Regions from separate parts of the Gottfriedia acidiceleris genome, predicted to be linked through region 1. Evidence: predicted binding sites of a transcription regulator. Region 1 holds the regulator's gene; the other holds the start of a gene.
What was found. Region 1 encodes Rex, which represses fermentation and respiration genes when NADH is low (regulators of the CRP and FNR family bind a similar motif). Its sites were predicted from a motif close to TTGTGAAATATTTCACAA; they were not measured.
Positions count from the first base shown of each region.

Region 2: the regulator Rex is predicted to act here: its motif matches at 1,674-1,691, upstream of pflB (formate C-acetyltransferase).

Region 1 is NZ_CP096034.1:264,101-267,539, reverse strand. Features, by position in the region: gene groL (chaperonin GroEL) at 1-519, opposite strand, end outside; gene groES (co-chaperone GroES) at 579-863, opposite strand; gene MY490_RS01445 (CPBP family intramembrane glutamic endopeptidase) at 1,138-1,809, shown strand; gene MY490_RS01440 (redox-sensing transcriptional repressor Rex) at 1,858-2,484, opposite strand; gene MY490_RS01435 (ABC-F family ATP-binding cassette domain-containing protein) at 2,646-3,439, shown strand, end outside.
Region 2 is NZ_CP096034.1:699,634-703,072, reverse strand. Features, by position in the region: gene pflB (formate C-acetyltransferase) at 1-1,559, opposite strand, end outside; gene MY490_RS03220 (ATP-binding protein) at 1,945-2,838, shown strand; gene MY490_RS03215 (vWA domain-containing protein) at 2,858-3,439, shown strand, end outside.

The DNA of each region.
Region 1 (3,439 bases):
GATAACTCCATCGTTACCAACGCGCTCCATTGCTTCAGCAATTAATTGTCCAACTTCTGGATCCGCTGAAGAAATTGCAGCAACTTGTGCGATTGACTCTTTACCTTCAATTGGTTTTGAGATTGTTTTTAATTCTTCAATTGCTACAGCAACTGCTTTTTCGATACCTTTACGGATACCCATTGGGTTTGCTCCAGCAGTTACGTTTTTAAGACCCTCACGAATCATAGCTTGCGCTAAAACTGTCGCAGTTGTTGTACCGTCCCCAGCAACATCATTCGTTTTGCTAGCAACTTCTGCAACTAATTTTGCACCCATATTTTCAAATGCATCTTCTAATTCTATTTCTTTTGCGATTGTAACACCATCATTTGTAATTAATGGAGAACCAAATTTTTTCTCAAGAACTACGTTACGTCCTTTTGGTCCTAAAGTTACTTTTACAGCATCAGCTAAAGCGTCTACTCCACGTAACATTGCGCGACGTGCTTCTTCACCAAATCTAATGTCCTTTGCCATGAAAATGACCTCCTTATAATATAAAAAGTATATTTTTTAATTTAAGTATTTTTATTTTATTAACCTATGATTGCAAGTATATCGTTTTCGCGAAGAACTAGATATTCAGTACCACCGTACTTAACTTCTGTTCCTGAATATTTAGAGAAGATAATGCGGTCACCTACAGATACTTCTAAAGTAACGCGCTCACCATTTTCAAGTACTCGACCAGTACCTACTGCAACAACTTTGCCTTCTTGTGGCTTTTCTTGTGCACTACCTGGTAAAACGATACCACTAGCAGTTTTTTCTTCAGACTCAACAAGCTCAATTACAACACGATCACCTAATGGCTTTAACATGTGTAATACCTCCTCAATAATCAAATCATTATTTTTTAGCACTCATGTATATTGAGTGCTAACACAATTATTAGTTTAAATAATATCAAAAAATTTTGCAAGCCCGAAGCAGGCACTTTTCTTGTCGAAATTTAATAAGTTTTTTTCTTAACGATCAAAAGTAAAATAAAAAGTGAAAATTTCTTTTAAGAAACAAAAGAAACGAGTAAAATAATGTACGTGTTGTTATAAACCTTTGGGTTATGAAAAATATCAACACAAAGGAGCTAACGTATTGAAAACTAGAGATTTATGGATTTTATTAACGTATGTCGTTCTTCAATATTCAGCGGTATTTGGGGTGCCCTATTTATTAAATAGTAACTTATACGTTGGAGTGGATCAGAAAACAGCTTCTCTTGAAGCAGTGGCATTATGGGGTTGTATTAGTTTCGTAAGTGGATTAATTATTATACTTATCTTATTACATAAACCCATTTATGAAGGAATAAAGAATCTAAAAGCTAATTATCGTACAATAATAAATTGGGTTGTTTTAGGTTATTTCATAACAATGCTAACTCAAATTGTTTGTAATTTAATTTTAATTTATGTATTTGAACTACATAAGGGCTCAGAAAATACTCAAAATATCATAAACATCGCTAAGCTTAACCCGGCCTTTATTATCATACCAAGTTTAGTTGCACCAATTTTAGAGGAGATTATTTTTCGTCGAATTATTTTTAAAAGGCTTTATAATCGTTTACCATTTATTATTTCTGCTGGAATTAGTTCAGCGGTCTTTTCGCTTATGCACGGAGACTTGCCCTTCTTTTTATCTTACTTTCTAATCGGTTTTGTATTTTGTTATCTGTATAAACGAACAAACTCAATTATGGTTCCAATCTTAACACATATGTTAATGAACTCTTTTGTCGTTTTTCAGCAAATCAATTTACATTAAAAACCAAAAACCCCCAAATTTTTTGGGGGTTTTTATTCTAATATGAATTTATTGTTGTAAAAAATATGCCAATGTTTGCAGTTCAACGGCTAAGTCTATATGATGAATGCGAATATGTTCTGGTACACTAATTCGTGCAGGTGTGAAATTTAAGATTCCTCTAATATTTTTTCCATTTAATCGATCAGCTATTGATTGTGCTACAGGTGCAGGTACAGTTAAAATAACGATTTGAATATCTTCATTCATAACTTCCTCTAGATTATCTAGATTATAAACGGGTACTCCACCTATTTCAGTGCCAATTTTATTTGGATCAATATCAAATGCCATCTCAATTTTTGTATTATTATTTTTTATAAAATTATAGTGTAAGAATGCAGTTCCTAAATTACCAACACCAATTAATGCAACTTTCATAACTTCATGTTGGTTAAGCGCTTTCGAGAAAAAAGTTAATAAATAATTTACGTTATAGCCATAACCTTTTTTACCAAGTGCTCCAAAATATGAAAAATCTCTTCTGATTGTAGCGGAATCTACCTTTACTGCTTCACTTAACTCTGCTGAAGAAACTCTTTGTTTACCTGATAAAGACAAATTCTTTATAAAACGGTAATATAAAGGTAGACGTTTAGCAGTAGCTTGTGGAATTTTAATTTGTTCCGAATCCATTTTTTAATCCCCCACTTACTGTAATTCTTTTTACTATGGTGTGTAATTTGACTTTATTTTAGTAATAAAGTATTTGTTCTAATGTAAAATATACACTATATTTAAGAATTTTGACAGTCTACAGTTATATACATAAAAAATTTTGCAATGAGGTGTTATCCATGATTCTTTTACAAGTAAATAATGTCTCAAAGTATTTTGGTAGTGACATTATACTTTCAAATATAAAATTAGAAGTTCAAATGAGTGATCGAGTTGCCATTGTCGGACGTAATGGAGCGGGAAAATCTACATTATTGAAAATAATAGCAGGTGAAATATCCTATGATGGCGGCGAAATAAATAAACCCAAAGACGTTACTGTTGGCTATCTAGCCCAAAACTCTGGTTTACAAAGCGATAAAACGATTTGGGAAGAATATTATTCTGTATTTAATCATTTAGTAGAGATGCAGGACAATATGCGAAAATTAGAAGTTAAAATGACTAGAGAGGATGTCTACTCTAATCAAGCCGTTTATGACAAGGTTATGAATGAATATGATCATCTTCAATATACATTCAAAGAAAACGGTGGTTACCAGTTTGAAGCAGATATTCGTTCAATAATTAGTGGTTTAGGTTTTAGTAATGAAGATTACGAAACAAAAATTTCCTCGTTAAGCGGTGGACAAAAGACAAGACTGGCATTAGGTAAGCTATTATTGACAAAACCTGATTTGTTAATCCTGGATGAGCCTACAAACCATTTAGATATTGACACTCTAAGTTGGTTAGAGCGCTACTTACAGTCATATCCTGGTGCAGTTTTAATCGTTTCTCACGATCGATACTTTCTTGATCAAGTTGTTAATATTGTTTATGAAATATCTAATCATAAGCATCAACGATTTGTTGGTAATTATAGTAAGTACCTTGAACTAAAGGCAGCTCAATATGAACAAGAGTTAAAACA
Region 2 (3,439 bases), 440 kb from region 1:
GCACAAACTGACAAGCCAGCGATACCTGTTGCCATTGTACGTTTTATATTTGCATCATGTAGTGCCATTTCAATTCGTTCATAGCTATATTTATCATGCATATAGTGAATACAATTTAATGTATTAACGTATAAGCCTGCTAACCAATCTAATAAAACATCAAACTTAACTTTTACTTCTTCATATTCAAGATACTCTGATGTAATCGGAGCATACATAGGTGCTACTTGTGCTTTCGACTTTTCATCTTTACCACCATTAATTGCATATAACAATGCTTTAGCTAGATTTGCACGTGCACCAAAGAATTGCATTTGTTTACCGATTGTCATAGCAGAAACGCAACAAGCAATACCATAATCATCACCATATTCCGGACGCATGATATCATCATTTTCATATTGAATTGAGCTAGTTTTAATTGACATTTTAGCGCAATATTGCTTAAATCCGACTGGTAATTTCGCTGACCAAAGTACTGTTAAGTTAGGTTCTGGAGCCGGTCCTAAGTTATCTAATGTATTTAAAAAGCGGAACGAGTTTTTCGTTACAAGTGGACGACCATCTATTCCAATTCCACCGATTGATTCAGTTACCCATGTAGGGTCACCAGAAAATAATTCATTATAATCAGGTGTACGAGCAAACATAACTAATCGTAGTTTCATTACAAAATGATCGACTAATTCTTGAGCCTCTTGTTCAGTTAAAGTATTTTCTTCAAGATCGCGTTCAATATATATATCTAAAAATGTCGATACTCGGCCTAAGCTCATTGCTGCTCCATTTTGCTCTTTTATTGCTGCTAAATAGCCAAAATATAACCATTGGAAAGCTTCTTTTGCATTTGTTGCAGGTCCAGAAATATCGAATCCATGTTTTGCAGCCATTTGTTTTAATTCATTTAATGCACGGATTTGTTCATTTAGTTCTTCACGATCTCGTATTACTTCTTCTGACATAACACTTGTCGTTTTATTTAAAGTATCAATTTTATCTTTAATCAGTCGATCTACACCATATAATGCAACTCTTCTATAGTCACCTATAATTCTTCCACGACCATATGCATCAGGTAGACCTGTAATAACACCCGAACGTCTTGCTGCTTTCATTTCTGCTGTATAAGCATCAAATACGCCTTGATTATGTGTTTTTCGGTATTCTGAAAATATTTTGCTTATTTCTTCGTCAACTTTATATCCATAGGATTCACAAGCTGCCTCAGCCATTCGAATCCCACCATATGGTTGTAATGATCGTTTAAAAGGTTTATCCGTTTGGAATCCAACAATTTGCTCTAATTCTTTCTCTAAGTAACCAGGTTCATGTGAAGTGATTGTAGATACAATTTTCGTATCCATATCTAAAACTCCGCCCTTTTGGCGTTCTTCTTTAGATAATTTAAGTACTATATCCCAAAGCTTGCTAGTTGCATCTGTTGGCCCAACAAGAAAAGATTCATCCCCAACATAAGATTTAACATTTTTTTGAATAAAGTTTCTTACATCAATCGATTTTTCCCATCGTCCAGTTTCAAATTGTCTCCATTGTTCCATCGTATTACTCCTCCTCTTCTGCATATAATACAGAAAGTTAATTAAGTATATAACAGATTACGTATTTAATTTATCATACGATGAACTGAAACTTTCACTTATATTATGAACATATTGTGAAACATTGAACAAAATAATTTAGAAGTTAACTCATATAAACAACTAATTCTTTCCACTAAATTACATTTGCTTCATATATATAGTAATTCACTCTGAAAACTTTCCAGTTAAACAACAAACTGTTATACTCAAAAGATAGTTACTGTATTAGCAAATTCACTAAAAAAGTGGACAAGACATTCACAATCCGGATATACGATAATACAATGGTTAATACAAAAATGAATAATCTCAAATTGAACAATGTTTCTTTAAAGGAGTAATTATGAATACAAAACTAAATCTTTCTAATTCGATTAATGAAAAATTAAATTTAATATATAATGAACAAATTCAAAAAGTTTTAAAAGAAGAGCAATTATTAATCGGAACAAAACAATATGTTTCTCAAGACACAACGATTTTAGAAGATGCTATTACTGCCCTTCTTCTTGGTAAAAATATATTATTAAAAGGTCCAACAGGAAGTGGTAAAACGGTTTTAGCTGAGACTCTTTCAAAATTGCTTTATCAACCGATGCATAGCATAAACTGTTCAGTCGATTTAGATTTAGAAGGTATTGTTGGATACAACACAATTGCCTCTAATACGAACGGATCTGAAGTAGTATTCATCGATGGACCATTAATGAAAGCAATGAAAAAAGGTCATATTTTATATATCGATGAAATTAACATGGCTAAACCAGAAACATTACCATTACTACATGGTGCACTTGATTATCGAAAAATGATTACAAATCCATTTACTCAAGAAGTAGTAAAAGGTGACGAAAACTTTAGAGTAATCGCTGCAATAAATGAAGGTTATGTAGGAACAAGTGAATTAAATGAAGCTTTAAAAAATCGCTTCATTATTATAGATGTTCCATATATTAACGGGGAATCATTACTTCAATTATTAAAAGATGAATCTGAGCTAAAAGATGAAGATTTACTTAAGAAATTCACAAGCTTTTCAAGTGATTTAATTCCATTAGCAAGTGAAGGCAGAATTAGTGAAGATGCGGCAAGTATTCGCGGTGTTCTTGACGCATGTGATTTATCTGTTCATATACCAGTACTTCGAGCAATTGAACGCACAATAATCGCTAAATTAAGTGATGACATTGAGCGCCAGACTGTTAGAGAACTAGCTGAAAGTTATTTTCTTTCTTGAAATGAGTGATGATTAACATATGAAACAAATCATTTTTAACAATAAAAAAATCGACGCTTCCACTTTTCTTCAAATGGAAAATTTATCGATTTCTCTTTCGAAAGATCGTAATTCATTTTTAGAATTTGATTTTCAGGCGTATTACGACGATGAAGAACAAAAATTTACTGTAAGTCATTTTTGGGATACACAAGAGCATAGTACACAGTTACAAGGTTTGAAATCAGATGTGTACTTAAAAGCTTTAGGTAATAAACATTACTCAGATTTTAGTGAGTTCAAAGAAACACTAAAGGAATTACAAGAAACTCATTTAAAAAGTTTTTTCACACAATTGTTTGTCCTTCTTGAAGATATCCGACTTGAAGAGTTAATTATTCAGCAAAGACCAGGTACAAGACAATTATTTTCTACGAGAAAAAAAATATATAGACATTATTTCCAATCACAATTCAAAGCAAATGAAATGCGTAATTTCCAAATAGATCAATTGTTTTGTTTAATTTATCTTTCACTTACTTCTACTCAATTAACTTATCAAACGAATGAACACCTCGAGGATATTTTACCCATCCTCTTCCAAGCGTTTGAAGCTAAGAAA